DNA from 3 places in the Isoptericola sp. NPDC058082 genome. Region 2 is predicted to be linked to each of the others. Evidence: riboswitches for the same ligand, from Rfam matches in the RefSeq annotation. Region 2 holds a riboswitch; each other region holds the start of a gene.
The links. A riboswitch is a leader RNA that binds a small molecule or an ion and turns the genes downstream of it on or off. The one in region 2 is predicted to bind S-adenosylmethionine.

Region 1: it holds a riboswitch for S-adenosylmethionine, as region 2 does, so the genes downstream of both, ACFVS0_RS19665 (aminotransferase class V-fold PLP-dependent enzyme) here and ACFVS0_RS01605 (LLM class flavin-dependent oxidoreductase) in region 2, are expected to answer to the same signal.
Region 3: it holds a riboswitch for S-adenosylmethionine, as region 2 does, so the genes downstream of both, ACFVS0_RS07250 (methylenetetrahydrofolate reductase) here and ACFVS0_RS01605 (LLM class flavin-dependent oxidoreductase) in region 2, are expected to answer to the same signal.

The regions. Positions count from the first base shown of each region.
Region 1 covers NZ_JBHVSQ010000021.1:12,760-19,558, reverse strand. Annotated here, with positions in the region: gene ACFVS0_RS19680 (hypothetical protein) at 1-252, opposite strand, end outside; gene ACFVS0_RS19675 (protein kinase) at 356-1,543, opposite strand; gene ACFVS0_RS19670 (RNA polymerase sigma factor) at 1,543-2,223, opposite strand; SAM riboswitch class IV at 2,310-2,426, shown strand; gene ACFVS0_RS19665 (aminotransferase class V-fold PLP-dependent enzyme) at 2,461-3,903, shown strand; gene ACFVS0_RS19660 (CsbD family protein) at 3,977-4,150, opposite strand; gene ACFVS0_RS19655 (NAD(P)-dependent oxidoreductase) at 4,261-5,157, opposite strand; gene ACFVS0_RS19650 (MerR family transcriptional regulator) at 5,207-5,614, shown strand; gene ACFVS0_RS19645 (amidase) at 5,615-6,799, opposite strand, start outside.
Region 2 covers NZ_JBHVSQ010000001.1:347,121-353,919, reverse strand. Annotated here, with positions in the region: gene ACFVS0_RS01625 (ABC transporter substrate-binding protein) at 1-518, opposite strand, end outside; gene ACFVS0_RS01620 (amino acid ABC transporter ATP-binding protein) at 596-1,468, opposite strand; gene ACFVS0_RS01615 (amino acid ABC transporter permease) at 1,465-2,529, opposite strand; gene ACFVS0_RS01610 (DUF1684 domain-containing protein) at 2,526-3,470, opposite strand; gene ACFVS0_RS01605 (LLM class flavin-dependent oxidoreductase) at 3,565-4,824, opposite strand; SAM riboswitch class IV at 5,206-5,319, opposite strand; gene ACFVS0_RS01600 (GTP pyrophosphokinase family protein) at 5,578-6,306, shown strand; gene ACFVS0_RS01595 (LacI family DNA-binding transcriptional regulator) at 6,353-6,799, opposite strand, start outside.
Region 3 covers NZ_JBHVSQ010000004.1:60,743-67,541, reverse strand. Annotated here, with positions in the region: gene metE (5-methyltetrahydropteroyltriglutamate--homocysteine S-methyltransferase) at 1-2,236, opposite strand, end outside; gene ACFVS0_RS07250 (methylenetetrahydrofolate reductase) at 2,262-3,308, opposite strand; SAM riboswitch class I at 3,314-3,420, opposite strand; gene ACFVS0_RS07245 (NADP-dependent oxidoreductase) at 3,514-4,413, opposite strand; gene ACFVS0_RS07240 (YbdD/YjiX family protein) at 4,454-4,702, opposite strand; gene ACFVS0_RS07235 (carbon starvation CstA family protein) at 4,686-6,799, opposite strand, start outside.

The DNA of each region.
Region 1 (6,799 bases), on a different contig from region 2:
CTTGTCGCTGTCGGCGTAGCGGACGGTGTACGCCGAGGGGTCCTTCGCCGCCGGCGCGTCGGCGGTCTCCTCGGTCCCGTCGGCCTGCTCGTCGGCGCCCGCGGCGTCGTCGGCGTGCTGCGTCGCCGTCGTGTCCGACGCCGAGCTGCCCGGGTCGTCGAACTCGGCGTCGGGGGTCGGGGACGCGCACGCGCTCAGGGCGAGGAGGCTCGCGAGGGCGATCGGCGTCAGTCGGCGGGGAAGGTGTCGCATGGTCTCTCCTGGTCGATGGGGGCAGCCCCGTGCGGTGCTGACCCCCGTGAGTCGTCCGCGGCGGCGGAAAGGTTGCACGCGGACCGAGATTTCTTCGTCCGGGTCAGGACCCGGCGCCGACCCGCAGCCGGTGCACGGCCGTGAGGGCGGTCCCGTCCGGGGCGCGGGCCTCGAGCACCACCTCGGCGGCGCCGGTGCTGCTGGCGGTGAGCCGCACGCGCTCGTCGTCGGCCACGTAGGTGCCCGTGGGCAGCGTCCACACCCAGTGCTCCGCGCCCGCGACGTCGGCCGTGAGGGTGACCGGCTCGCCGACGGTCGCCGCCCCGGGCCCGGAGATCGCGACGCTCGCGCCGCCCGCGGCCGAGCGAGGCCGGTCGAGCCAGGCCGTGACGCCGGCGCCCGCGCCCAGGCCGAGGACGGCGGCGGTGACCGCGGCGACGACGACGGCGGCCGGGCGGCGTCGCGCGCGGTCCGGGCCGCCGGTCGTGCCCGGGCCGAGCGCCCCCTCGACGTCGGCCAGCCAGGCTGCGGCGTCGGGGTGCCGCCGGGCGGGGGCGTCGGCGAGGCTGCGGCGCAGCGCGGCGTCGAGGGAGCGCGGGAGGTCGGCGCCCTCGACGAGCCAGGACAGCAGCGCGGACATCGCCCACAGGTCGGCGCGGGTGTCGACCGTGCCGGGGCCGTCCTGCTCCGGCGGCCGGAACCCCTCGGTGCCGCCCGCGACGGTCAGCCCGGAGCTGCGGGCCAGGTCCTTGCTCATGCCGAGGTCGGCCAGGACGAGGCGCTCGTCCGGCCGGACGACGGCGGCGGGAACGCCCTCGACCGCACCCTCCGGGCCGGTACGCAGCAGCACGTTGCCGGGGCTGAGGTCCCGGTGCACGAGGTGCGCGGCGTGCACGGCCTCGACCGCGGCGGCGAGCCCCCGGGCGACGGCGAGCACGTCGGCGGGCGTCGCCGTCCACCCGTCCGCCCGCAGGGCCGCGACGCGGGCCGCGAGGGTGCCGCGGTCGGCGAGCTCGAGGACGAGGTAGGGCTGCTGGCGGTCGCTCTCGCCGATGTCGTGCACGGCGACGACGTGCGGGCTCGCCACCCGCCGCAGCGCCCGGCCCTCCGCGATGAACCGCTCGCGGACCTCCGGGTTGAGGCTGTGGTTCTCGGCCAGCACCTTCACCACGACGACGTCGTCCAGCCGCTCGTCCACGGCGCGGTGCACGGTGGCGAACGACCCGACGCCGATGACGTCGCCCACCCGGTACCGCCCGAGCAGCGGCTCGGGCGCGGCCGGCGCGGCCATCAGGACAGGCTCCCGAGGGCCGCGGCCACGAGCGCGCGGCCGCGCGAGACCTGTGACTTCACGGTGCCGACGCTGCGCCCCAGACGGTCGGCCACCTCCGCGTAGGGCAGGCCCTCGATGTCGCGCAGCGTCACGGGCTCGCGGTAGAGCTCGGGCAGGGCGGCGAGCGCGTCGCGCACGGTGGCGCGCGTGGCGATGAGGGAGCTCATCCGTTCCGACGGCCCGACGTCGTCGTCGGGCAGGGGAGCGGTGGCGCGCTGCCGTCGCAGGTGGTCGACCACCCGGTGGCGCACGATCCCGTGCACCCACGTGGTGACCCGCGACCCGCCCGCGAACGACCGGACCGACGTCGCCACGGAGACCAGCACGTCCTGGGAGACGTCGTCCACGGCGGCCTCGTCGAGCAGGGCGCCGCGCACGAAGCGCCGGACGACGCCGGACGCGTCCAGCAGCTCCACCAGCAGCTCGGTCGCGGGCGCGGAGCCCGCGGCGGCCCGCCCGCCGACGAGGTCGAGGACGTCGGCGGCGTCGTCCCCGGTCGCCGCGCGGGCGGCGAGCCCTGCGGCGTGGAGGTCGCCGCCGGCGAGGGCGCGGGCGACCAGCTCGGCCGGGGTTCCGACGGGGCTTCCGACGGGGCCTCCCGGAGGCGCGCCGGAGGCCGGAACGGTGCGATCGGGCATGCATCCAGCGTCTCACGCGACCGCATCGTGAGAAGGGGGCGGGCTCCGCTTGACCGTGTGGTGCTGCGCACGCACGATGGGCGGCAGGTCAAGAGCGCCAGCGCGAAGCCCCGGCTCGCTGGCCGGCAACCCTCCTCTCGCGGCGGGGTGCCCCGGGTGACGACCTGGCCCTGCGCCGTCCGGCGCGCGGGCAAGCGCGGGGAGCCACCTCCCCGGCACGACCGAGGAGGACCACGCATGACCACGCTCACCCCCGCGCCTGCGGTGCCCGCCGCGCGCGTCGGCGCCGTGCAGGACGTCGCACCCGTGCTGCCCGTCGTCGGCGGCGACACGCTCGTGCCGCTCGTCGACGGCCGTCAGCTGCCGTACGCCAACCTCGACGTCGCGGCGTCGGCGCCCGCCCTGCAGGCCGTGGCCGACCGGGTCGCGCGCGTGCTGCCGCTGTACGCCAGCGTCCATCGCGGCGCCGGCTACCTGTCGCAGGTCTCGACGGCCCTGTACGAGACGGCCCGCCGCACGATCGGCGCGTTCGTCGGAGCCCGCGAGGACGACCTCACGATCGTCACCCGCAACACGACGGACTCGCTCAACCTGCTCGCGGGCTGCGTGCCCGCCGACCCGGCCACCGGCGAGCCCGGCCGCGTCCTCGTGCTCGACATCGAGCACCACGCCAACCTGCTGCCCTGGCAGCGCGTCACCGACGCGACCGTCGTCGCGGGCGGCCCGTCCGTGGCCGCCACCCTCGCGGAGATCGAGGAAGAGCTGGGGTCGGCCGCTGCCGCGGGCCGCCCCTACGCCCTCCTGGCGCTCACCGGCGCGTCCAACGTGACCGGCGAGGCGCTGCCCGTGGCCGACGTCGTCGCCGCCGCGCACGGCGCCGGCGCGCGCGTCGTGCTCGACGGCGCCCAGCTGGTGCCGCACCGCCGCTTCTCGCTCGCGGAGACGGGCGTCGACTACGTCGCGTTCTCGGGCCACAAGACGTACGCGCCGTTCGGGGCCGGTGCCCTGGTCGGCCGGCGCGACTGGCTCGACGCCGGCACCCCGTACCTGGCCGGCGGCGGCGCCGTGCGCCGGGTGCGCACCACCACGACCGACTGGCACGAGGGCCCCGCCCGGCACGAGGCCGGCTCGCCCAACGTCGTGGGAGCGGTGGCGCTCGCGGCCGCGTGCGACGAGCTCGCCGCCCTCGACCCGTGGGTCGCGGCCGGGCACGAGGACGCCCTGCGGCGCCGGCTCGTGGACGGGCTCGGCGAGATCGAGCGCGTCGAGGTCGTCCACGTCTGGGACGACGCCGTCGACCCGGTGGGGGTCGTGACGTTCACCGTCACCGGGTACGACCCGGGCCTCGTCGCCGCGTACCTGTCCGCCGAGCACGGCATCGGCGTGCGCGACGGCCGGTTCTGCGCCCACCCGCTGCTCGGCCGCCTCGGCTTCGACGCCGGCGCCGTCCGCGCGTCGGTGGGCCTCGGCACCGCGGGCGAGGAGGTCGAGCGGCTCGTCGCCGCCGTCCGCTCGCTCGTGACCGAGGGGCCGCAGGCGCAGTACGACGTCGTGGACGGGCTGTGGGTCGTCGTCGACGACCCGCGCCCCGTGCCCGAGGGCTCCGGCCTCGAGGGGCTGCTCGCCACCGCCGCGCTGGGCGCCGACGAGGCGTTCGGCTGCCTGCCCGACGACCTCTGAGCCGTCGGCCCCGCCCCGGGCGGACATGACGACGGGGCGCCACCGTGCGGTGGCGCCCCGTCGTGTCAGCGGGTCAGCCCTTGAACGCGTCCTTGACGTCGTCGCCCGCCTGCTTGAGGTTCGCGCTGGCCTGCTGGGCCTTGCCCTCGGCCTCTTTGCTCTCGTCGTCGGTGAGCTTGCCCGTGGCTTCCTTGGCCTTGCCTTCGGCCTCTTCCGCCAGGTGCTTGGCCTTGTCTCCCAGTCCCATCGGGGCTCCTTCCGTCGGACGAACGACCTCGAGCACCGACCGTAGGCGCGTGCCCGCCGGCTCGCACGCCGACGTCTCAGGTCGTGGTCCTCCGGGTGGCGACCGGCAGGTCAGGGCGTCGGGCGGCCGAACTCCTCGATCAGCACCGGGTACTGCTCGTGACCGTGGCCCGCGGCGACGCCACGGTCGGCCACGGCCTTGAGCAGTCTCGGCAGCTCGGTGCTCACGCCCAGCGCCGCGCTCTCCTCGACGAGGTGCGCCATCGCGCGCGCGTCCGTCTCGAGGGCCGAGGCCTCCGCCGGGAACCTGCCGCTGTCGACCTGCTCCGCGTAGCCGGGCAGCCAGGCGGCCACGCCCTCCGCGATCTGCCGGGCGAACGGGGCGAAGGCGGCGGCGTCCACCCCGGCCGTGCGGAGCATGGCGGTGCCGTGCAGCCACGCGTCGAGGACGCTCCACATCATCGTGAGGCCGGCCGCGTCGTAGAGGGACGCCAGCCCGGGGTCCTCGCCGAGGTGGGTGACGGTGCCGAGCGCGGCGAGGGTGGCGGCGTGCGCGTCGAAGTCCGTCCGGGGCCCGCTGTGCAGGACGACCGCGTCCGCCGTCCCGATCGCGGGCGGCACGGCCATGATCGCGCCGTCGAGGTATCGCGCGCCGCGCCGGGCGGCCCACCGGGCGGTCTCCCTGGCCTGCGAGGAGCTGCTGGACGTGAGGTTGACCAGCGTGGCGCCGGCGAGGTCGACGTCGTCGTGGCCGAGCAGCTCGCGCACGGCGGCGTCGTCGGTGAGGCAGACGATCGTCAGGCCGCCGGGACGGACCGCCGCGGCCGCCGTGGGCGCCAGGTGCGCGCCGTCCGCCACCAACGCGTCGGCCCTGGCGGGGGTGCGGTTCCACACGGTGGTGGGGTGCCCGGCCCGCAGGAACGCGCCGGCGAGCGCGCGACCCATGAGGCCGAGTCCGACGACGGAGACGGGGGCGGGGGACGACGGCTTGTGGGTTCTGGTGACCATGGCAGCATCGTCGACGTTCATACCGGTGTGAAGGTCAAGGGGGAGCGGGATGCGGATCGGTGAGCTGAGCCGCCGCACGGGCGTGCGGACGCACCAGCTGCGCTACTACGAGGCCCAGGGCCTGCTGGACGTCGCCCGACGCTCGAACGGCTACCGCGAGTTCGACGAGGGGGCCGTGCTGCGGGTGCGCCAGATCCGGCACCTGCTCGACGCGGGCCTGTCGTCCGAGGACATCGCCTACGTCCTGCCGTGCGCGGTCGGCGAGGAGCCGCAGCTGCCCGGCTGTGCCGAGCTCCTGACCGCGATGCGCTCCCGCCTGCGGCGTCTGGAGGACCAGATGGCGAGGCTCGCCCGCTCGCGCTCGGCCCTGGCCGGGTACATCGCGGCGGCGGAGCGGGTGGGTGGCGAGACCTACCCGCCGCTCGACGGCGCGACGGCGGAGAGGGTTCCCGCCTGATCACCAGGCCGGAGGGTGCCGATCCGCCCAGCGCAGCCGGTCCTCGAGCTGGGCGGCGAGCGCGAGGAGCGTCGTCTCGCCGCCCGGCCGCCCGATCAGCTGGACGCCCATCGGCAGCCCGTCGTCGGTCCAGCGGGTCGGCAGCGTGATCGCCGGCAGCCCCGCCACGTTGAGCATCGACGTCCACGGCGTGTACTGGCACTGCTGCTCGAAGTTGCGCTCGGGGTCCTCGGGGTCGAACCAGCCGAGCGGGCGGGGCGTCGTCGCGAGCGCGGGGGTGACGACGGCGTCGAACCGTGACACCTGCGCGACCAGCCTGCGCTCGAACGCCGTGAGCGCACGCAGCGCCTCGGCGAGCTCGCGGGCGGGCACCTGGCGGCCGCGGCCGATGAGCCACCGGGTGAGCGGCTCGAGCCGGTCGAGCCGTGCGGGGTCGTCCAGCGGGACCGCGGAGGCGCCCGCCATCCACAGGGTGCGGAAGGCGGGGCCGTACGTCGGGTCGGGCTCGAGGGACAGGTCGTCGACCTCGTGCCCCAGGCCGGCGAGCGTCGCCACGCCGGTGTCGAGCGCGGCGCGTGCCTCGTCCGACGTCGTGATCGCGTAGAAGTCGTCCCAGGCGGAGTCGGTCGTGACACCGATCCGGAACCGGCCCCGCACGTCCTCGCCCCCGTCACCCGCCACCTCTCCGCGGCGCGCCGCGGCCAGGTACTCCCCGGCGCGGGCCGACGGCGCGCGCAGCGTGAGCGGGTGCGCCACGCGGCCGTCCGGGGTCCAGGTGAGCATGCCCTCCAGCAGCAGCGCGGTGTCCTCGGCGGTGCGGGCGAGCGGCCCGTTGACGACCAGCCCGCCCAGCGACTCCTGGCCCGACCCCGCCGGCACGAGGCCGCGGCTCGGCTTCAGCCCGACCACGCCGCACGCGGCGGCGGGGATGCGGACCGACCCGCCGCCGTCCGACCCCGGCGCGCACGGGAGCAGGCCCGCCGCGACGGCGACGGCGGCGCCGCCGCTCGACCCGCCCGCCCCGAGGCCCGGGTCCCACGGGTTGCGTGCCACCGGCCCCGCCAGCGGCTCGGTGTACGCGGGGAAGCCGAGCTCGGGGGCGGTCGTGCGGCCGAGGCTCACCATGCCGGCGGCGTCGAGGACGTCGACGATCTCGTCGCTCACCGGCGGCACGACGGCGTCGTC
Region 2 (6,799 bases):
TAGGAGGAGAAGTCGATCGTCTCCTTGCGCTCCTCGGTCACGGTGACGTTGGAGATGACGGCGTCGACGTCGCCCGACTGCAGCGCCAGGGGCCAGTCGGCCCAGGCCTTGACCTCGAGGCGGAGGTCCTTGCCGAGGCCGTCGGCGACGAGCTGCGCGATGTCGGTCTCGTTGCCGATCGGGGTCTTGTCGTCGTCGGCGAAGAAGCCGAGCGGCGGTGCCGCGCCGGCGCTGACGGCGACGACGAAGTCGTCCTTGTCCGCGAACGCGTCGGGCAGCAGGCCGACGGCCTCGGCCGACTCGGTGGACCTGATGCGGTCCTGGTCGGGGCTGGTGCTGACCTCGAGCCCGGCGGCGGCCGCGCCCTCGGAGCTGGTGCCGGCGGGCGCCTCGACGCCGTCGTCGGTGCCGGCGGCCTCGGGCGCGGAGGTGCTCACGCCGGCGCACGCCGTGAGGGCCAGCAGGGGGACGGTGGCGAGCAGGGCGAGCGCGCGGGCTCGACGGGTCGGTGCGGTCATGGGTGTCTCCTGGGACGGGTGGGCGGCCGGGGCCGCGGGTGAGGTGGTGCCGGAAGGGCGCGGGGACGCCGGGGAGGTCAGAGGACCTTGTCGAGGAACGCGCGCGTGCGGTCGTGACGCGGGCGGGAGAGCAGCTGGTCGGGCGGCCCCTGCTCGACGACGACGCCGCCGTCCATGAAGACGACGTTGTCGGCGACCTCGCGGGCGAAGCCGATCTCGTGGGTGACGACGACGAGGGTGGTGCCGGTGCTCGCCACGTCCTTGATGACCTCGAGCACCTCGCCGACCAGCTCGGGGTCGAGGGCGGACGTGGGTTCGTCGAAGAGGAGCACGCGGGGCCGCAGCGCGAGGGCGCGGGCGATCGCGACGCGCTGCTGCTGTCCGCCGGACAGCTGGCGGGGCCGCGCGTCCGCCTTGTCGGCGAGCCCGACGCGGGCGAGGAGCTCGCGCGCCTCGGCCTCCACCTCGGCACGGGGGCGGCGCTGCGCCGACAGCGGCGCCTCGACGACGTTCTCCAGCACGGTGAGGTGCGGGAACAGGTTGAAGCTCTGGAAGACGAACCCGATCCGGGTGCGCTGCCCGAGGATCTCCCGCTCCTTGAGCTCCTGCAGCACCTCGCCCCGGCGGCCACCGCGTCGCGCGTGCCGACGGCGGTAGCCGACGAGGTCGCCGTCCACCGTGACGAAGCCGGCGTCGACCTTCTCGAGGTGGTTGATCGCGCGCAGCAGCGTGGACTTGCCCGAGCCCGACGGCCCGAGGACGACGGTCACGGTGCCCGGCTCGAAGGTGAGGTCCACGTCCCGGAGCACCTCGAGGGTGCCGAAGCTCTTGTGGAGGCCGTGCACCTCGACGCGTCCCGCAGCATTGTCCGGCGCCGTCGTGGGCCCCGTCGTGCGGGTCGTCGTGCGGGTCGTCGTGCGGGTCGTGGTGCGGGTCGTGGTGGCGGTCATGCGGGGCCTCCCGAGGTGCGGGCGGTGCGGGTGAGGACGCCGACCCGCGCGCGGGCCGCGAACGCCGGCGGCACGTGCGGGGGCACCGGACGACCGGTCAGACGGGCCGCGGTCACGGCGGACGACCAGCGCAGCCGCTGCAGCGGGGTGGGCGGCAGGGTGCGCACGGCGCCCTTCGCGTAGTGCCGCTCCACGTAGTACTGGACGATCGTGATCAGCGTGGTGAGGACCAGGTACCAGATCGCCGCGACGATGAGGAGCGGCACGACCTTGCCGTTGCGGCCGTAGATGACGGACGCGATGTAGAACAGCTCGCCGTACGCCAGGACGTAGACGATCGAGGTGCCCTTGAGCAGCCCGATCACCTCGTTCACCGCCGTCGGGACGATCGAGCGCATCGCCTGCGGCAGCACGATGCGGGTCACCTGGCGGCGGCGCGGGATGCCGAGCGAGGCGGCGGCCTCCTGCTGCCCCTGGTCGACGCTGAGGATGCCGGCGCGCACGATCTCGGCGGAGTACGCGGCCTGCGAGAGCCCCAGGCCCAGGATGGCGGCGCCGAACTTGTCGATGACGCCGAGGGTGTCGAACCAGAGGAACTCCGGCCCGAAGGGGACGCCGAGGCTCAGGTGCGGGTACAGGTAGGCGAGGTTGTACCAGAGCAGCAGCTGCAGCAGCAGCGGCACGGACCGGAACACCCACGTGTACGCCCACGACACCCCGACGAGCAGGGGCGAGCGCGACAGGCGCATGAGCGCCAGCACCGTGCCCAGCGCGAACCCGACCACCGACGCCGCGGCCGTGAGCCGGATGGTCGCCCAGGCGCCGGACAGGATCGAGGGCCAGGTGAGGTACTGCGCGACGACGTCCCACTCCCACCGGTCGTTGGTGAGCAGCGAGCTGACGACCATCGCGAGCAGCACGGCCACGCCGGCGGTCGCGACCCACCGGCCGGGGTGGCGGGCGGGGACGATGCGCAGGTGCGAGTACGGGGAGTCCCCGGCGTCCGGCGCGGGCGACGGGAGCGCCGGGGCGGGTGCGCCCGCGGTCCTGACGGCGGTCATCGCGGCACCCTCTCCCCCGCGGTGACGGCGAACGGGACGTGGTTCCCCGGCGGCGGGGCAGGGCACGTGCCGTGGTCGCTGAAGGCGTACGGGAGGTTGACGGCGTCGTTCAGGTCGAGCCGTGCCACGCCCGTGCCGCCCGGGGTCAGGGACCCGGAGAGCTCGGGGCGCGCCACCCGCCAGGGCGCGACGCCGGAGGCCTCGTCGCTGAACAGCAGCGTCGGCGCGCCTCCCGGCCCTCCGGTGAGCACGAGGGTGACGGTCCGGTCGCCACGGGTCAGGTCCAGCTCGCCGACCGCCTGCAGCCGGTGCACCAGGCCGGGGCGGGCGGCACCGACCACCAGGTCGCGCGGAGTCTCGTAGAGCCGGACGGGCGCCTCCACCTGCCACGACGGGTCGTGGTCGAAGGCCGGCACCCCGGCGAAGTCGAGGCGGGTGCGGGCGTGCGGGTCGCGCAGCCGGATCGCGAGGCGGCCGGTGCGCCGCACCAGCTCGATCGCCACCGCGGCCGTCTCGCCCGCCGCGACCCCGTCGGCGTCCTGCCGGGCGCCGTCGGCACCGCCTGCACCGTCGACGGGCTCGCGCCCGGCGGGCAGGAACGTGCCCAGGACGACGCTGCCGCCCTCGGGGACGTCGCCGTCGTACGCGCCGTCCGCGACCTCGGGGCCCTGCACCCGGGGGCCGTCCGCCTCCCCCGGACGCAGGTGCGCGCCGGCGTCGTCCGCCAGCCACAGCCCGGGCACGCCGGGCAGCGGCTCCGGTCGCGACGGGAGCCAGTGGTAGCCGGCCAGGCTCAGCCAGCCGTGGGGCGCGGCGAGGTCTCGCTCGCGGTCGGCCCGCCGGCGCGCGCGTCGCTCCGCGGCGGGGTCGGCGGCGGGGTCGGCGGCGGGGTCGGCGGCAGGGTCGGAGAGGCGGACGCGCGGTGCGTCGGTGACGGTCATCGGGGACCTCCGGTCACGAGAGGACGAGCAGCGTCGCGGTGGGCTCCGACGACGCGGGCGGCGGGGGCGACGCGGCGCGCGTCGGGTCGGGCGGTCACGCGCGCACCAGCCGGGGGTCGGCGGCGCGGCCCGCGCGGGCCCGCGGCCGGGAGTGCGCGGGAGCGGGGGCGGCGACGGCCGTGGCGGCCGGGTCGACGTCGGGCAGCCCGAGCGTCGCGCGGAGCGTGCGCGGCGCCGGGGACGCCACCGCCCGCACGCCGTCGCGCACGAGCCGCGGGAGCACGCCGTCGACGAGGGCGTCCAGGTCGGGGCCGAGCGACGAGGGCCGCAGCAGGAACCCGTCGGACGCGCCGGCGTCCCGCCAGTCGACGATGGTCTCGGCGAGGTCGTCGGGGGTCCCCGCCACCACCAGCAGCCCGCCGGAGATCTCCGGGCCCTCCAGGGCCTCGACCAGCTCGAGCCGCGCCTGCGCGCTGGCCCGGTCCTCGGCCAGCACGACGTAGGCCTCGGTGAGCACGCGCAGCGAGTCGGGGTCGCGACCGGCGGCCTCGGCCGCGTCGCGCAACCGGGTGCGCAGGTGGATCGCGCGCGCCGGCGCGGTGGCGGCCACGCGGGCGACGTCCGCCGTCCGGGCGGCGAGGTCGATCGCGGCCTCGCTCCGGACGGAGACGACGACGGGCGGCCGGCCCTGCCGCGTCCCGCCCCCACGGTGGGCGTCGGCGGCCTGGCCCTCGGCCGGACGGTGCCGGCGCACCGCGAACCGGATGCCGTCGTGGTCCACGCGGAACCGTCCTTCGTCGTCCACGGCGACGGCGCCGGCGGCGTCACCCGCGGCCCCGGTCGCGAGCCCGTCCCAGTGCCGCACGACCTGCGCGGCGACGCCGCGGGCCTGCGCCGCCCAGGCGTCGTCCTGCACGACGGCGCCGGCGGGGAGGCCGACCTGCCACCCGGCCCGGCCGGAGCTCGCCTGGTCGACGCGGGCGACGGCCTGGGCGACGTGCGCCGGGTCCACGTGCGCGGTGTCGACAGCGGCGACCAGCCCGGTGCGCCTCGTGTGCGGCGCCACCCGCGCGGCGGCGACGGCGGCGTCGAGCCGCCCGGTCACCTGCCGCCGCCCCGGGTGCAGCAGGAAGCCCTCGTCGAGGGTGACGAGGTCGAGGCCACCGTCGTCGGCGGTGCGCACGAGCTGGACGAAGCGCTCGCCGTCGAACGACCGGGGCTGCACGATGCCGCGCGCCCGGTGGACGCCGGGGCGGGCGCCGGCCGCCGTGAGGTCCACACCGACGACGAGGGGGGACGGGGCGGTGCCGGGCGTGGTGGGCAGCGCGGGCGTGGTGGTCGGGGAGTACGGCACGTCGGCTCCGATCGGGGCGCGGCGGGCGGGCGCGCTCGGGCGCGGGTCGTGGACCCGCGGGTGCGCACCGCCGCCGGGAGGGCAGGGGAGGAAGGCCCGCCGGGAGCGGCGGGCGGGGGCCGTCTGCGGCCGGGCCCGGCAGGAGCCGGGCCGTCGAGGAGGGGCGTCCGCCGCGGGGCGGCGGACGCTCAGGCCGCGATCAGCGGCGTCGACACCACGCCGGGGTGGACGTCGGCACGGACATCGACACGGACGTCGACATGGACATCGACATGGACATCGGCGAGGCGGACGGCACGTGCCGGGTCCGGGACGACAGGGGGCGCGTGCTGATCGCGTCGCGGTGCATGCTCGTCCTCTCCTGCTCCCCGCCGGGGCGGGGTTCGCGTGTTGCCGTACCGTCGGCGACGGCCGGCCTGGTCCTCACCCGGGGCACCCACCCGCGCTGGGGGTTGCCGTCCGACCAGCCGGGGCTTCGCGTCGGAGCTCGTGACCACCCGGGACGGCCGGACGCGCCGCCTCACGGCGCCGCGGTCGTCCGACCCGGTGCGCAGGAACGTAGGTGCCCGACAGGGGGGTGTCAACGGTTCCCCCCGCACGTCTCGGATACTGAACAGATCCGACCGGATTTATCGGATACTCGGTCACGCAGGAATCCCGTCTACCGTGGGACGCGTGAGCCAGGACGCGAGGCACGACCCAGGGCAGCACGCCGCACACGACGCGGAGCACCGCTCCCCCGACGCCGCCGAGATCAGGGCGCTCGTGGACGACCTCCGACGCCTGGTGCTGACGTACAAGTTCGGGATCGACGAGGTCATGACCAAGATCTCGATCCTGCGCGACGAGTTCCGGCACATGCAGAACTACAACCCCGTCGAGCACGTGGGCTCGCGCCTCAAGTCGCTCGAGTCGATCGTCGCCAAGTGCCGCCGCAAGGGCATCCCGTTGACTCCCGAGGGCGTGCGCGAGCAGATGTTCGACGTCGCCGGCGTGCGCGTCACGTGCAGCTTCGTCTCGGACCTCTACAAGGTGCGGGACATGCTCACGAACCAGGCCGACCTCACCGTCCTGGAGGAGCGGGACTACATCGCGCACCCCAAGGCGAACGGGTACAAGTCGCTGCACCTCATCGTGCAGGTGCCGGTCTACCTCTCCGACCGCGTGGAGCACGTGATCGTCGAGATCCAGCTGCGCACCATCGCCATGGACTTCTGGGCCAGCCTGGAGCACAAGATCTACTACAAGTACGAGCGGGACGTGCCGCGCCACCTCACCGACTCCCTCAAGCTCGCCGCGGACGTCGCCGCGTCGCTCGACAGCTCGATGGAACGTATCCACGAGGAGGTCAAGGCGATCGCCGGTGCCGACGAGCCGGTCGAGCGCCGCGACTCCCTGCTCAGCCCCGAGGAGATCTTCCACAACTTCTGGGGCGCGGCTCGGGCGGAGCGGCTGACGCTGCGCACCACCCGCGACGACTGACCCGACGACTGGCCCGACGACTGCCCCGACGACTGCCCCGCGGCGGTCAGCCGGGCCCGGCCGTGCTCGCGCGCACCACGAGCTGCGGCTCGCACGTCACGAGCCGGTGCCGGTGTGCCTCGGCGCCCGTCACCAGCTCCTCCAGCAGGAGCTTCACCGCCTCCCGGCCGACGGCCTCCCCCGGCTGCCGGACGGTCGACAGCGGGACGGCGGAGTCCCACGCGGCACGGTTGTCGTCGTAGCCGATGATCGCGACGTCGTCAGGCACCCGCAGCGAGGACGACAGCAGCAGCGACTGCAGCACGCCCACGGCGAGCAGGTCCGCCGCGGCGACGACGGCGTCGGGGCGCTCGCGCGGGTCGCGCAGCACGAGGTCGTCACCCACCCGCCGGCCGTCCTCGACCTGGACGTTCCCCGTCTGCTCCACCTCGAGCACCACGCCCGGGTGCTCGGCGACGGCGCGCTCGACCCCCAGCAGACGGTCCCGGACCGG
Region 3 (6,799 bases), on a different contig from region 2:
GCACGCGCGGGGAGTGGATGTCGTAGACGCCCGGCCCGATGCCGCGCGAGTACCCGGCGTCGGCGAGCTCGGGCACGATCTCCATCCGCGAGCGGGCCGCCTCCACCGACGTGACGTCGGCGTCGAGGCCGTCGATCGCGCCGATGACCTCGCCGAACTCCGAGTAGCACAGGTGCGTGTGGACCTGCGTCGCCGCCTGGACGCCCGACGTCGCGAGCCGGAACGACCCGACCGACCAGTCGAGGTAGGCGGGCTGGTCGGCGCGGCGCAGCGGCAGCAGCTCGCGCAGCGCGGGCTCGTCCACCTGCACGATGCCGATGCCCGCGGCCTCCAGGTCCGCGATCTCGTCGCGCAGGGCCAGGCCCACCTGGTTCGCGGTGTCGCCGAGCGGCTGGTCGTCGCGCACGAACGACCACGCGAGGATCGTCACCGGGCCGGTGAGCATGCCCTTGACCGGCTTGTCGGTGAGCGACGCCGTGTACGCGGACCACTCGACGGTGATCGGCGCCGGGCGCTGCACGTCCCCCCACAGGATCGGCGGGCGCACGCAGCGCGAGCCGTACGACTGCACCCAGCCGTTCGCCGTCACCGCGAACCCGTCGAGCTGCTCGGCGAAGTACTGCACCATGTCGTTGCGCTCGGGCTCGCCGTGCACCAGCACGTCGAGGCCCAGCTCCTCCTGCAGGGTCACGACGCGCCCGATCTCCTCCCGCATCGCGGCGGAGTAGTCGGCGTCGGCGAGCTCGCCCTTGGTCCACGCGGCGCGGGCCTTGCGGATCTCGGGGGTCTGCGGGAACGAGCCGATCGTCGTCGTGGGCAGCGGCGGCAGGTTCAGCCGCGCGGCCTGGGCGGCCGCGCGCTCCGCGTACGGGCCGCGGGCGAAGTCGGCGTCGGTGAGCGCCGCGGCGCGGTCGCGCACCTCGGGCACGACGACGCCGGCCGCCGTCGCGCGCGAGGCCACGGCCGCGGACGACGCGGCGAGCGCGTCCTCGACGGCCGCGCGACCGTCCGTGAGGGCGCGGGCCAGGGTCGCGACCTCGCCCACCTTCTGGTCGGCGAACGCCAGCCAGTCGCGCAGGCGCGGGTCGAGGGTGGTGCCCGCCGCGTGCTGGTCGTACACCTCGTCCTCGACGTCGTGCGGCACGTGCAGCAGCGACGTCGACGTGCCGACGGCGAGGGCGACGGCGCCGAGGCCCCGCAGCGACTCGACCGCGTCGAGCTTGGCGGCCAGGTCGGCCCGCCACACGTTGTGGCCGTCGATCACCCCGGCGACGAGGGTCTTGCCCTCGAGGCCCGGCACCGGCCCGGCGGGCACGGCGCCCTTGACCAGGTCGATCGCGATCGCGTCGACGTCGGTCGCGGCGAGGAGCGCGAGGGCGTCCTCGTGCAGGCCGCCGAACGGCGCCGTCACCAGGATCGCGGGCCGCTCGCCCGAGTCCTCGGAGTCGGCGTCGTCGGTGGCCGTCGCAAGGTCGGTCGCCAGGGCGCGGTAGGCGGACGCGATGGCCGCGTGCAGGCGCTCGGCCGGCACGTCGAGGGAGTCAGTGACGAGCGCGGGCTCGTCGAGCTGCACCCACGGCACCCCGACCGCGGCCAGCGCGCGCAGCAGGTCGGCGTACGCGGCGACGACGTCGTCGAGCCGGTCGAGCGGGTGGAACCCGTCGCCCGCCTCGTCGGCCGCCTTGGACAGGGCGAGGAACGTCACCGGGCCCACGAGCACGGGGCGCGTGGTGACGCCGGCCTCCTTGGCCTCGGCGTACTCGCGCACGATGCGGTGGTCGGCGAACGAGACCGGCGTCGTCTCGCTGATCTCGGGGACCAGGTAGTGGTAGTTGGTGTCGAACCACTTGGTCATCTCGAGCGGGGCGTCCTCGCCGCGGCCGCGGGCCACGGTGAAGTAGCCGTCGAGCTCGAGCGAGCCGTCCTCGTCGTCGAGCAGGTCGCGGAACCGCTCGGGGACGGCGCCGAGCAGCGCGACGACGTCGAGCACCTGGTCGTAGTAGGAGAACGACCCCGGCACGGAGCCGTCGTCGGGGTTCAGCCCGCGCTCGACGAGGCGGCGGGCGGTCTCGCGGCGCAGCGCGCCGGCCGTGACCTCCAGGTCGACGGCGTCGGTGTGCCCGGCCCAGAACGACTCGACGGCCTTCTTGAGCTCGCGGCGACGCCCGATGCGCGGGTAGCCGAGGATCGTGCCGCCGGGAAATGCCGCGGCGGGGGTGGTGCTGGTGGTGGACATGAGCACTCCAGAGTTCGGGCTCCGCTCAGACGGCGGGAGCCTGGGTCGGGATGCTCGGTACCCACGGCCTTCTGGCCAGGTCCGCGCCGTCCGACGTGACGTCGGCCGGCGCCGGTCCGCCGAGGTGGACACCCTCGAGCAGGTCCAGAGCGGGACGGTACTTGTTGAACGTGTACACGTGGATGCCGGGGGCGCCCGCGTCGAGCACGCGCTGGGCGAGCTCGACGGCGCGCGCGGTCCCGTAGGCGTGCTGCGCCTCCGGGTCCCCCGCGGCGTCGAGCGCGTCCAGCAGGTGCCGGGGCGCGCGGACGCCGGTGAGCTCCTCGACGCGACGGAGCCGGCGCGGCTCGGTCGTGGGCAGCTGCCCCGCGAGGATCGGGATCGTCACCCCGGCCGCGCGGGCCTCGGCGACGAAGTCGGTGTAGGAGTCGGCCTCGTAGAACAGCTGCGTGATGGCGAAGCTCGCCCCCGCGTCCTGCTTCTCCTTGAGGCGCCGGACCTCCTGGGCCCGGGTGGTGCCGGCCTGCACGTTGCCGTCGACGAACGTCGCGACGGCGATCGTCATCGGGCGGGCGGCGCCGCGCAGGGCGGCCCCGGGGTCGGTCGCGCAGCGCCGCGCCTCGACCTCGCGCAGCAGGTGCACGAGCTCGATCGAGGATGCGACGCCGTCGGCGGGCGGCTCCCAGTCAGGCTGGTCCTTCGGCGGGTCGCCGCGCAGGGCGAGGAACGCGCGGGTGCCGGCGTCGAGGAAGTCGTCGATGACGGCGGACACGTCCTCGCGGTGCGCGCCCACGCAGGTCAGGTGCGCCACCGGCAGGACGGGCGTGCCCTCGAGCAGGGTCGCGACGACCTGGCGGGCGGTCGCCCGGTCACCGCCGCCCGCGCCGTACGTCACGGACATGAAGTCCGGTCGTGCGGCGACGAGCCGGCGCGCCGTCTCCCAGAACTTGGGCGCGGCGTCCGGCCGGCGCGGCGGCATGAGCTCGAACGAGACCGTCGGGCGTGCCGGCAGCGCCGGGTGAACTGCCGGCTGAGCTGCCGGGGTGGGCGAAAAGGATGCCTCTGCGACCATGCGTCACTCCATCGATCCTGGCGTGAGCACCTTCGTCCTCGGGAGGCTTCCGTCGGAGAACGGGTTGCTGCGGCGTCGTCGAGCCAGGACTCTCGGCCGCTCTGGATGGCTTGTCACGCGATCGTACGCAGCATCCGCGATACGGGCGAGGATGAGACCGCCTGCTGAGACGATCGCGGATGCCGGGCGGGCGGGAACGCCCTGCTCAGGGCACCAGCACGACCTTGCCGCCGGCTTGGCCGCTCTCGACCAGAGCGTGCGCACGGGGCGCGTCGGCCAGCGGGAGCACCGCGCCGACGGTGGTCACGAGGTCGCCGCGGGCGAGGGCGTCGACGGCCTCGGCGAGCTCGCCGGCGTCGCGCTCGGACCGCCAGCTGGCCTCGACGCCGAGGTCTGCCGCGGCGTCGTCGGCGATGGTGACGATGCGCTCGGTGCCGCCGCGCAGGGTGATCGAGTCGGGCAGCACGCCCGCGCCGGTGGTGTCGAGGACGGCGTCCACGCCGTCGGGGGCGAGGGCGCGGACCCGCTCCACGAGCCCTGCGCCGTAGGTGGTGGGTGTCGCGCCGAGGGCGGCGACGCGCTCCTGGTTCCGCGGCGACGCCGTACCGATCACGCGGGCGCCGCGGCGCACGGCGAGCTGGACGGCCAGCTCGCCCACCGACCCCGAGGCGCCGTGCACGAGCAGCGTCTCGCCGGGCCGGACGTCGAGGAGGCGCAGCACGCGGGTCGCGGTCTCGGCGGCGACGGGGAGCGTGACGGCGTCGGTCGCGGCGAGCCCGGCGGGCACGCGGGCGAAGACCGACGTCCGGGTGAGCTCGGCGTACCCGCCGCCGACGGCGAAGCCCACGACGCGGTCGCCGGGCGCGACGCCGGCCACGCCGTCCCCGACCTGGTCGACGACCCCCGCCACCTCCAGGCCCGGCACGACGGGCGACGTCGGCGGCGGGCCGCCGGTCGTGCCGGCGCGGGACTTCACGTCCCAGCCGTTGACGGCCGCGGCCTCGACGCGCACGCGCACCTGGCCGGGCCCGGCCTGAGGGTCGGGGGCGTCGGCGAGATGCAGCACCTCGGGGCCGCCGTGGGACTCGAACACGATCGCGCGCACGCGCCCATCCTGGCCCGGCCGGCACCGTCGCGCGCGCCGCTCAGCAGCAGCGCGAGCCGGGGTTGCGGTCCTGCTCCGCGTAGTGCTCCCGCCAGAACTCGCGCTCGCCCATCGGCGCGCGGCCGGGGTGGGCCGACCGCTCGTGCGCGACGTACGTCGCGTAGGCGTCGTCGCCCATCACCTGGCGCACGTACCAGCGCAGGCTCGCCCACCCCGCCGACGCCGCCCGGGCCAGCGCCCGGGCGACGTCGTGCACCCTGCCGGTGCGGGGCTCAGTGGTGCCCGGCACCGCTGGACTCCCGCAGGCCGGCGTCGGCCCACTCCTTCTCGATCCGCTTCTCGGTCGACGAGGCGAACAGGCCGGCCGGGGCGAACCGGCGCGACGCGACGGGCGCGTCCTCGTGGTTCTCGCCGCCGCCGGTGCGGAACGCCCTGATCGTCACGACCAGCGACGCGAGGATCACGACGATCGACAGCACCACGAACACGATCGACAGGGTGCCCTGCACGAAGGTGTTGCGGACCACGGCCTCCATGGCCGCGACGTCGGGCGCGGTGCCGAACGACGTCTCGCCGGCGGCGAGCGCGTCCTTGAACGCCCGGTGCTGCGCCCAGTACCCCACCGCGGGCACGTCCGAGAAGATCTTCTCGAACGACGCCCAGATGGTGATCAGCGCGGTGAAGGCCAGCGGCAGGGCCACGATCCACAGCCACCGCCAGTACGCGCGGCCCCGCTTCGCGACGATGGCGAGCACGACGGCGAGCGCGATCGCGGCCAGCAGCTGGTTCGCGATGCCGAACAGCGGGAAGAACGTGTTGATGCCGCCGAGCGGGTCGGTGACGCCCAGATACAGGATCGTCCCCCAGCCCGCGACCATGATCGCGGTGCAGACCCACACCCCGGGTCGCCAGCTCATGTCCTTGAACCGCGGTGCCACGTTGCCGATGGTGTCCTGCAGCATGAAGCGGGCCACGCGGGTACCGGCGTCGACCGCGGTGAGGATGAACAGCGCCTCGAACATGATCGCGAAGTGGTACCAGAAGCCCATCATCGCGGTGCCGCCCACCAGCTGGTGCATGATGTGCGCCAGCCCGAGCGCGAGCGTCGGGGCGCCGCCGGTGCGGGACACGATCGACGGCTCGCCCACCTGGGTCGCCAGGGTGCTGAGCATGTCGGGCGTGAGGTTGACGCCGGCGAGGCCGAGCGAGTTCACGAACGCGACCGCGCCCTCGATGGTGCCGCCGGTGGCGGCCGCCGAGGAGTTCATCGCGAAGTACACGCCGCGGTCGATCGAGATCGCGGCGACCAGCGCCATGATCGCGACGAACGACTCCATGAGCATGCCGCCGTAGCCGATGAAGCGCGTCTGGCGCTCCTTCTCCACGAGCTTCGGCGTCGTGCCCGACGAGATGAGCGCGTGGAACCCGGACAGGGCGCCGCACGCGATCGTCACGAAGAGGAACGGCCAGAGGTTGCCGGACACCACCGGGCCGGTCTCGCCGCTCGCGAACTCGCTGATCGCGGGCACGTTGATCTCGGGCCGCACGATGACGACGGCGCCGGCGAGCACCACGATGACGCCCACCTTCATGAAGGTGGACAGGTAGTCGCGCGGGGCGAGCAGCAGCCATACGGGCAGCACGGCGGCCACGAAGCCGTAGACGATGACGCCGACGGCGATGGTGGTGCGGTCGAGGTGGAAGAACTCCGCGCCCCACGCGGTGTCGGCCACCATGCCGCCGCCGACGATCGCGGCGAGCAGCAGGACGAAGCCGATGAGGGAGACCTCGGTGATCTTGCCCGGGCGCAGGTACCGCAGGTAGACGCCCATGAAGAGGGCGATCGGGATCGTCATGGAGACGCTGAACACGCCCCACGGGCTCTCGCCGAGGGCGTTGACGACCACGAGGGCGAGGATCGCCACGATGATGATCATGATCAGCAGGGACGCGACGATCGCGGCCACGCCGCCGATGCGGCCCAGCTCCTCGCGCGCCATCTGGCCGATGGTGCGGCCGCCGCGGCGCATGGAGAAGAACAGCACCGTGTAGTCCTGCACGGCGCCCGCGAGCACCACGCCGACGATGATCCAGATGGTGCCCGGCAGGTACCCCATCTGCGCGGCGAGCACCGGGCCCACCAGCGGGCCGGCGCCGGCGATGGCGGCGAAGTGGTGGCCGAACAGCACGCGGCGGTCGGTGGGGACGAAGTCCTTGCCGTCCTCGCGTGTCTCGGCGGGGGTGGCGCGGCGGTCGTCGGGGCGGGTGATGTACCGCTCGATGACCTTCGAGTAGAAGCGGTACCCGATGAGGTACGTGCACACCGACGCGAAGACGAACCAGATGGCGTTGATGGTCTCGCCGCGCACCAGCGCGATCATGACCC